Exiguobacterium sibiricum 7-3: one gene and its partner. The protein of the gene in region 1 interacts with the protein of each later gene in a pairwise test. Links are inferred from orthologs where the notes say so. Each region holds a gene or a part of one and is shown on either strand. Other genes may lie near its edges.

Region 1 (5,854 bases):
CCGGCTGAGTTATCCTGACGAAGTTGAACGACGGCATACGGACGTTCACCCGTTTTCGGATCTTCAAGACCAACTGGCTTCATCGGTCCGAATAAAAGTGTCTTCGGTCCGCGTGACGCTAATACTTCAAATGGCATGCATCCTTCGAAGTAGATTTCCTTCTCGAATTCTTTTAACGGAACGACTTCCGCTTGAATCAACTCATTGTGGAAATGCGTAAACTCTTCTTCTGTCATCGGACAGTTCAAGTAAGCCGCTTCTCCTTTATCATAACGTGACTTTAAATACACTTTATCGCGGTCAATCGTATCACCGTCAAGAATCGGTGCGGCAGCGTCAAAGAAATACAGGTAATCTTCTCCGGTGAACTGCTTGAGAGATTCGGACAAAGCGGCACTTGTCAAAGGACCTGTAGCGACGATGGTGGGACCATCTGGAATCGCTTCAAGTTCCTCATGATGGACCGTGACGTTCGGATGATTTTTTAACGTTTCCGTCACGTATCCGGCAAAGTCATGTCGATCGACAGCAAGCGCACCACCTGCCGGCACACTCGCAAGATCGGCAGCCTTGAGGATCAGTGAGTCGAGTTGTCGCATTTCTTCTTTTAATACACCGACTGCATTTGTCAGTTGATTCGCCCGAAGTGAGTTCGAGCAAACGAGCTCTGCAAATTGATCGGTATGGTGAGCAGGTGTCTGCTTGACTGGTCGCATTTCATATAAATCTACTTGTATACCGCGTTTCGCAAGTTGCCATGCTGCTTCAGAACCTGCGAGACCGGCGCCGATTACGGTTACCCGTTTCATCGGTCATTCCTCCTCTTGCTCCTGATCGATGCGTGTTTCATGATGTCCGCAAGACGTACATTCTACTTTCACACCGTTCTTGATTTTCTTTTGTACCATCATACTGCTACAAACCGGACATGGTTCTTCCACCGGTTTATCCCATGAGACGAATTCACATTCCGGATAATTCGAACAGCCGTAGAATAAGCGTCCTTTTTTACTCCGGCGTTCCACGATCTCACCTGTTCCACACGTCGGACATTTAACACCAATCTCAACTTGAATCGGCTTCGTGTTCCGACATTCCGGGAAGTTTGAGCACGCCATGAATTTTCCATAACGGCCCATCTTGATGACCATCGCGTGTCCGCAGACTTCACAATCTTCTCCGGCCGGTTCGTCTTTGATTTCGATTTTTTCGATTTCGGCTTCTGCACGTGTCAGACGCTTTTCGAACGATTTATAAATCGGATCGACGACTTCCGTCCACTGCATGTCCCCTTTTTCGATTGCATCGAGCAACGCTTCCATATCCGCCGTAAATTGAACGGTGATGAATTCTTGGAAATAATCACTGATCATATCGATGACCAGTTCCCCGAGTTCGGTCGGCAGGAATTTTTTCTCTTCGAGCGTCACGTAACCGCGTTTTTGGATCGTATCGAGTGTCGGCGCATACGTCGAAGGACGACCAATCCCGAGTTCTTCCATCGCCCGGACGAGGCGTGCCTCGGTATACCGCGGTGGTGGTTGCGTAAAGTGTTGTTTCGGCTCAATCATTTCCTGCTCCAAGACTTCACCGTCTTCAAGCGGCGGTAACAAACCGTCCTTGACGTCCGTTACTGTCTCATCGTCTGTATCTTCAATATAGACTTTCATGAATCCGGCAAATTTAACCGTCGAACCGTTTGCCCGGAACATGACATCATTTGAAATTAAGTCGACTTTTACTGTATCCAGAACAGCCGGAGCCATTTGGCTCGCAACAAACCGTTCCCAAATTAATTTGTATAATCGGAACTGATCGCGGGATAAATACGATTTGACGAGTTGTGGGTCACGCATCGTCGATGTCGGACGAACCGCTTCGTGGGCATCTTGCGAATTTGCTGCTTTTTTCTCTTTCCGTTTTTCAACAGCGATATATTCTTTTCCGTACGCATTTTCAATGAACCCTTGTGCTTCAATGTTGGCGGTTTCAGATGTCCGGGTTGAATCGGTCCGCATGTACGTAATCAAACCGACCGTTCCTTCTTTTCCGAGCTCGATTCCTTCATATAACTGCTGGGCAATCATCATCGTTTTTTTCGCACGGAAGTTCAGCTTGCGGGCTGCTTCCTGTTGAAGCGAACTCGTCGTAAACGGCAAGGCCGGATTCCGGCGGCGTTCTTTTTTCGTAACGGTATCGACCGTGAAGGACTCTGAAAGTTTGGCCAATACTTCATTGACTTCTTCTTCTGAGTGCAGTTCGCGTTTCTTTCCGTCAATTCCGTAGAAGTTGGCTTCGAGCTTTTCACCATTTGCGTCCAGCTCCAGTTTGATCGTCCAATATTCTTCCGGTAAAAAGGCATTGATTTCCTGTTCGCGATCAATGATCATCTTCACAGCAACCGATTGAACACGTCCTGCTGACAAGCCTTTTTTAATTTTCTTCCAAAGTAACGGACTCATACTGTAACCGACGAGACGGTCCAAGATACGCCGCGCCTGTTGTGCATCGACAAGATCGTAGTTGATCTTGCGGGGTCTCTTGAACGAATCTTTGATGGCGTCTTTCGTGATTTCATTAAAGACGACCCGACATTCTGTCGATTCATCGACACCGAGGGCTTTCGCTAAGTGCCAAGCGATTGCTTCCCCTTCACGGTCCGGGTCAGCTGCAAGATAGATTTTTTGTGCTTTTTTAGCGGCCGTTTTTAACTCTTTTAAAACCGGGCCTTTACCACGAATCGTAATATACTTTGGTTCATAGTCATGTTCTACGTCAACACCCATTTGACTTTTCGGTAAGTCGATGACATGTCCCATCGAAGCTTTCACGGTATAGTTTGAACCGAGATAACGTTTGATGGTTTTTGCCTTTGCAGGTGATTCGACAATTACTAAATATTTTGCCATTACAATCGCTCCCTATTAGAGGCGTACTCGTATTTTAATCTCACTTATCATAGTAGTCTCGATTCCCATTTGTCAACGTTCATCAAGATACTTTTTGAAACTTCTTCCGGATTCAAGAGTGGAATCGCCCCTTCCGCAATCAGTTGATTTGTCCCTTGAAAGTGTTTTTCTGTCGGACAACCCGGGATACAATACACGTCTTTTCCCTGTTCAAGCGCGTGACCTGCCGTGTTCATCGTCCCGCTTTTCCGGGTTGCCTCAACGATAATCAATCCTGACGCCAGTCCGGAGATAATCCGGTTTCGTTCCAAAAACTGATACTTCTTGATTGGGGTTGGAGCGGGATACTCCGATAAAAGCAGTCCTGCTTGCTCAATCCGTTGAAACAGTTGTGAATGCCGGGCGGGATACAAACAATCAAAACCGCTCGCTAACACAGCAATCGTCGCTTGATGATGTTTAAGGGAAAGACGATGTACAAGAGAATCAATACCAAGGGCACCACCTGACACCGTGACGAATGGAGACTCGAAAAAGGGACGTAAGAAAGATAAACGTTTTGAGTGAGAAGGAGAGGGTTGACGACTTCCGATGATACTGATCATCGGCTGTTTTAATAAGGAAGGATCACCGCTGAAGAAAAGACCGTAGACGGGTTGAGGAATTTGAAGCAACGACATCGGAAAAAACGGGTCACCCGGAACAAGAAGGTTCGTTGGGACTTGATCCAATTGTAAGGCACGCTGATAACGGTTTTTGATGGATCTTGACACGGGTAAATCCTCTACCGGTAAAAGACCGTACTGCTCGATCAAGACAACGATTGAATACGGAACCCGGCAAGTCGCAAAACGTGCATACAGTTCTCTGTCCATTCATTACGCTCCTTTTATATAGAAGAAAGCCGTCCTGATTCAATCAGGACAGCTAACATCTTGTTTACTTCACAGTTGAACCTGTGACACATTCGTCGTAGATACCGGCTTCTTTGATGACACGAATCAACGTCTCACCGATGATAGCTGGTGTTTCTGCTACTTCGATCCCATTGGCACGAAGTGTTTTGATTTTTTCTGCAGCAGTTCCTTTACCACCTGAAATGATGGCACCGGCATGACCCATGCGTTTGCCTTCAGGTGCTGTTTGCCCACCGATGAATCCGATGACCGGCTTCGTCATGTTGGCTTTGACCCACTCCGCCGCTTCTTCTTCTGCCGTTCCACCGATTTCACCCAGCATGATGACGGCTTTTGTTTCCGGATCTTCATTAAACGCTTTGAGCGTATCAATGAAATCTGTTCCGTTGACCGGATCGCCACCAATTCCGACTGCTGTTGATTGACCAATTCCTGCTGTCGTCAATTGATGAACGGCTTCATACGTCAATGTTCCAGAACGTGAGACGATTCCGACGTGACCTGGTGTATGAATGTATCCTGGCATGATCCCGAGTTTCGCAACGCCTGGCGTAATGACACCCGGACAGTTCGGTCCGATCAGACGGACTGGTTTTCCGTCCAGATAACGTTTTACTTTAACCATATCAAGAACCGGAATCCCTTCCGTGATACAAATGATCAAGGCGATGTTCGCATCCGCTGCTTCCATGATGGCATCGGCCGCAAATGCAGGCGGTACATAGATGATTGAAGCATTGGCAGCTGTCTTTTCGACTGCTTGAGCGACTGTATCGAAGACCGGCACTCCTAGTACTTCCGTTCCACCTTTACCTGGTGTCACGCCACCGACGAGGTTCGTTCCGTAATCAATCATCTGTTCGCCGTGGAACATTCCTTGATTCCCTGTAATTCCTTGAATGATGACTTTTGTTGATTCATTTACCCAAATACTCATCCTTAGCTCCCCCTTACTTCACGAGCGCAGCAATTTTTTCTGCGCCGTCTGCCATTGATGTAGCTGCTGTAATCGCTAGACCTGAATCTTTGAGAATTTGTTTCCCGGCATCGACGTTTGTTCCTTCGAGACGAACGACGAGTGGCAATTCTAAGCCAACTTCTTTTGTTGCGGCAACGATACCTTCTGCAATGACGTCACACTTCATGATTCCACCAAAGATGTTAACGAAAATTCCTTTGACGTTCTCATCCGACAAAATCAATTTAAAGGCTTCTGTTACTTTTTCTTTTGTCGCACCGCCACCGACATCAAGGAAGTTTGCTGGATCGCCGCTGAAATGCTTGATGATATCCATCGTCGCCATCGCGAGACCTGCACCGTTGACGAGACATCCGATGTTTCCGTCGAGTGCGATATAGTTTAAGTCATTTTTAGAAGCTTCCACTTCACGTGGATCTTCTTCTGATTCGTCACGGAGTGCGACGACATCAGCATGACGGTATAACGCGTTTGAATCAAAGTTGAGTTTTGCATCAAGTGCCAAGACATCACCGTCTTTTGTTGTGACGAGTGGATTGATTTCAGCAATTGAACAATCCTTATCGACGAAGAATGTATACAATTTCGTGACCATACCGACGAACTTGTTGACAAGTTTAACCGGAACACCCATTGCAAACGCCAGTTTCCGTGCTTGGAAGGCTTGTAAACCAACTGCCGGATCCACTACTTCTTTGATGATTTTTTCCGGAGTTGCTTCTGCTACTTCCTCAATATCCATTCCGCCTTCACTTGAACCCATGATGACGACACGACCTGTTACACGGTCGAGGACGATCCCGAGATAATACTCTTTGTCAATCGCACAACCTTCTTCAACAAGAAGACGTTGGATGACTTTACCTTCTGGACCTGTCTGATGCGTGACGAGTGTTTTGCCGAGTAACTCTGTCGCGAATTCTTTCACTTCTTCTTGCGATTTAGCCAATTTAACACCACCGGCTTTACCGCGACCCCCTGCGTGAATCTGTGCTTTTACGACTTTGATCGGACCTGACAATTGTTCTGCTGCATCGACTGCTTCTTCA
Region 2 (3,143 bases), 820 kb from region 1 along the record:
CGAATCGGATCAAACCCGGATAAGATAACCGCTTCTGGTGTGTCATCGATGATTAAATCGATACCTGTCAACGTTTCAAGCGTCCGAATGTTTCGACCTTCACGACCGATGATACGGCCTTTCATTTCGTCATTCGGCAAGTTGACGACAGAAACCGTCGTCTCTGCGATATGTTCCGCGGCGAACCGTTGAATCGCAAGTGAAAGAATGTTGCGTGCTTTTTTGTCTGCTTCTTCTTTTGCTTTTTGTTCGATTTCTTTTTGAAGAATCGCTGCGTCATGCATAGCAGCTTGTTTCGTCTCATCCATGATGATAGCTCTAGCCTCGTCTTGCGAAAGATTCGCAACACGGACGAGCTCTTGGCGTCCCTGTTCATACAGGTCCTCTACTTTGCGTTCTAACTCTTCAGCTTGATGCTTCCGTTTCGCGATCTCTGCATCCCGCGTATTGATTTGTTCTTCCTTACGGTCGATGGAATCAACACGGCGATCGAGTGTCTCTTCTTTTTGGAGCAATCGTCCTTCTTGTTTCGTTAACTCTTGACGACGTTCACGAAGCTCTTTTTCGACTTCTGTCCGAAGTTTAAAAGCTTCATCTTTCGCTTCGAGCAATGCTTCTTTTTTCGTTGCTTCCGCTGATACTTGTGCACGTTCCACGATTTTCGTCGCTTCTGTTTCCGCGCCTTGAATCTTCGCTTCTGCAATCGATTTCCGCAAGAAGTAGCCTACGATGAATGCGATCAGTATTGCGAGGAGAAGTATGACAATCCAAGTTGTTGTACCCATGGGTTCACCTCCCCTTTACAAGGTGTTTCTTAGTTCATTTCGGTTATTCATCGAAGCTGTCTAAAAAACGTACATCTATATTGTAAGGATAGCACTCGTTCATTGTCAACGAACGGGCGGGAAAGAATTCCTATGTTTTCCTCTTTTCAACAAAAAAAGAGCAGAATCTGAATCGATTCCACTCTCTCTCGGCTTATTCTGCAAACAAATCTTCGTCTTGACCTTCTTCAAAATCAACTGGATCTTTGCGGTCAACGAGACCGTGATGCTCACGAATCAACCGTTCGACCTCATCCGCAACATCCGGATGTTCAATCATGTATTGTTTCGCATTTTCACGTCCTTGACCAAGACGCTCGGAATTGTATGAATACCAAGCTCCACTTTTTTGGACGATATCGAGATCTGTTCCAAGATCAATCAATTCACCAAATTTCGAGATTCCTTGTCCATACATGATATCGACTTCCGCTTGTTTGAACGGCGGAGCGATTTTATTTTTAACGACTTTCAGTTTCGTCCGGTTTCCGACGATATCTGTACCGTTTTTCAATGCTTCTGCACGACGGACTTCAAGACGGACTGATGAATAGAATTTCAAGGCACGTCCACCTGGAGTTGTTTCCGGGTTACCGAACATGACACCAATTTTTTCACGAATCTGGTTGATGAAGATGACGATTGTTTTTGATTTGTTTGTCGCACCAGACAATTTACGTAACGCCTGACTCATCAAACGGGCTTGCAGACCCATATGCGAGTCACCCATTTCGCCTTCAATCTCGGCTTTCGGGACAAGTGCCGCTACTGAGTCGACAACGAGGATATCGACAGCTCCTGAACGGACTAAAGCTTCAGCGATTTCAAGTGCCTGCTCTCCTGTATCCGGTTGTGATAACAGTAACTCATCGATGTTGACACCCAGTTTGCTAGCATAAGCCGGATCAAGTGCGTGCTCAGCATCAATGAATGCCGCCTGTCCGCCTTGTTTTTGAACTTCAGCAATCGCATGAAGCGAAACTGTCGTTTTACCAGAAGATTCCGGACCATAGACTTCGATTACCCGTCCACGTGGATATCCACCTGCACCGAGCGCTATATCTAATGTGATTGATCCAGAAGAGATTACGGATACTCTCTGATCTGGGCTTTCACCTAGTTTCATGATTGAACCTTTACCAAATTGTTTCTCAATCTGGCGTAATGCCATCTCAAGTGCTGCTTTACGATCACTCACGTAGCAGGCCTCCTTTTATTTATCTTACTGAGATTATTGTACTTCTTTTGAGACCGAATAACAAGCATTTTACGAACATTTATTCGTATAGTTGAAAGAAATCATCTTTTGCCCATTTCGTCTGTCGGGCTGATATTTTGGAGGAGCATGAAGTAAGCATCCTTGACGGAACGTAATCTAATCATACCACGGTCGAAGGCCGGATACGTCAATTCAAGCACTTGTGTACCGCTTGTTTGTGCCAGCGCACAATAGACTGTTCCGACGGTTCGTCCACTGTTACTTGTCGGTCCGGCTTCACCGGTCAGGGCGATGGCAAGATCCGTCTGATAGAGTTTGCGTGCCCCTTCCGCCATCGCAACGGCAACGTCCCGGCTGACTGCCGTCTGTTCATCAAGCAATGTCTGCGGCACCCCGAGGACGTTCACTTTCGCGTTATCCGCATACACGACGGCGCTGCCCCGGAAGACGTCACTTGCTCCTTGAATGTCGGTCAAGCCGCTCGCAAAAGCACCACCAGTTAACGACTCCGCTGCTGACAAGGTCAAGCCGGCTTCCCGGCACCGATTCAGAACGACTTCAGGTAAACTCGTTTCTCCGTAGCCGTAAAAATGGCTTCCGACTTCGGCAAGCACTTGCTGCTCAAGCGCATCGAGCATGTCGAGGGCGACTTGTTCATCAAGCGCCTTCGCAGTCAGACGGAGGCGGACTTCCGCCAATTCGGCGTACGGGGCGACGGAAGGATTGCGGGCTGTCCGGATGAGCTCTGCCAATCGGTCGTTTAATGCCGACTCTCCGATGCCGAAGAAACGTAATGTTCTGGATTTAATCGTTTCCTTGCCTAACAAGTGGTCGAAATGGTCTGCAATGATCCGCTTCATTTCCCGTGGAACACCCGGCAACAGAATATACTGATGATCTGCTGTATGAACGGACATCCCTGGTGCAAGCCCCGCTTGATTCGTTAGCACATCGGCTTGATCGATGACAAGGGCCTGTTTTTTTTCGTTCTCCGTCATCGTGCGTCCCCGCGTTTTTAAAAATGCCTCAATCCGGTCGTAGGCCGGTTGATCCACATGAAGCGTCCGTCCGAGCAGTTCCGCCACGACCTCTTTCGTCAA

What was found. Proteins that work in one complex are often made in the same cells at the same time.
Region 2: the proteins of dprA (region 1) and recA interact in binary tests that used the Bacillus subtilis proteins (3 or more experiments, as listed by UniProt). The link is inferred for Exiguobacterium sibiricum 7-3 from one-to-one orthologs.

The regions. Positions count from the first base shown.
Region 1 is NZ_KK211190.1:1,164,991-1,170,844, reverse strand. Bases 1,871-4,776 are described here. They hold dprA (DNA-processing protein DprA), read right to left. Parts: upstream 3,785-4,776; coding sequence 2,957-3,784; downstream 1,871-2,956. Other genes in these bases: sucD (succinate--CoA ligase subunit alpha), read right to left, coding at 3,849-4,763; topA (type I DNA topoisomerase), read right to left, coding at 1,871-2,909. Also shown: FADH(2)-oxidizing methylenetetrahydrofolate--tRNA-(uracil(54)-C(5))-methyltransferase TrmFO, read right to left, coding at 1-809; more of topA, read right to left, coding at 813-1,870; sucC (ADP-forming succinate--CoA ligase subunit beta), read right to left, coding at 4,777-5,854. UniProt on the Bacillus subtilis protein: Protein that helps load RecA onto ssDNA during transformation. Binds cooperatively to circular ssDNA, is able to bridge different segments of DNA. Favors the loading of RecA onto SsbA- or SsbB-coated ssDNA and formation of RecA-DNA filaments.
Region 2 is NZ_KK211190.1:1,986,310-1,989,452, forward strand. The notes cover bases 1-2,849. They hold recA (recombinase RecA), read right to left. Parts: upstream 2,023-2,849; coding sequence 979-2,022; downstream 1-978. Other genes in these bases: rny (ribonuclease Y), read right to left, coding at 1-785; P402_RS0111350 (competence/damage-inducible protein A), read right to left, coding at 2,124-2,849. Outside these bases: more of P402_RS0111350, read right to left, coding at 2,850-3,143. UniProt on the Bacillus subtilis protein: Multifunctional protein involved in homologous recombination, DNA repair and competence.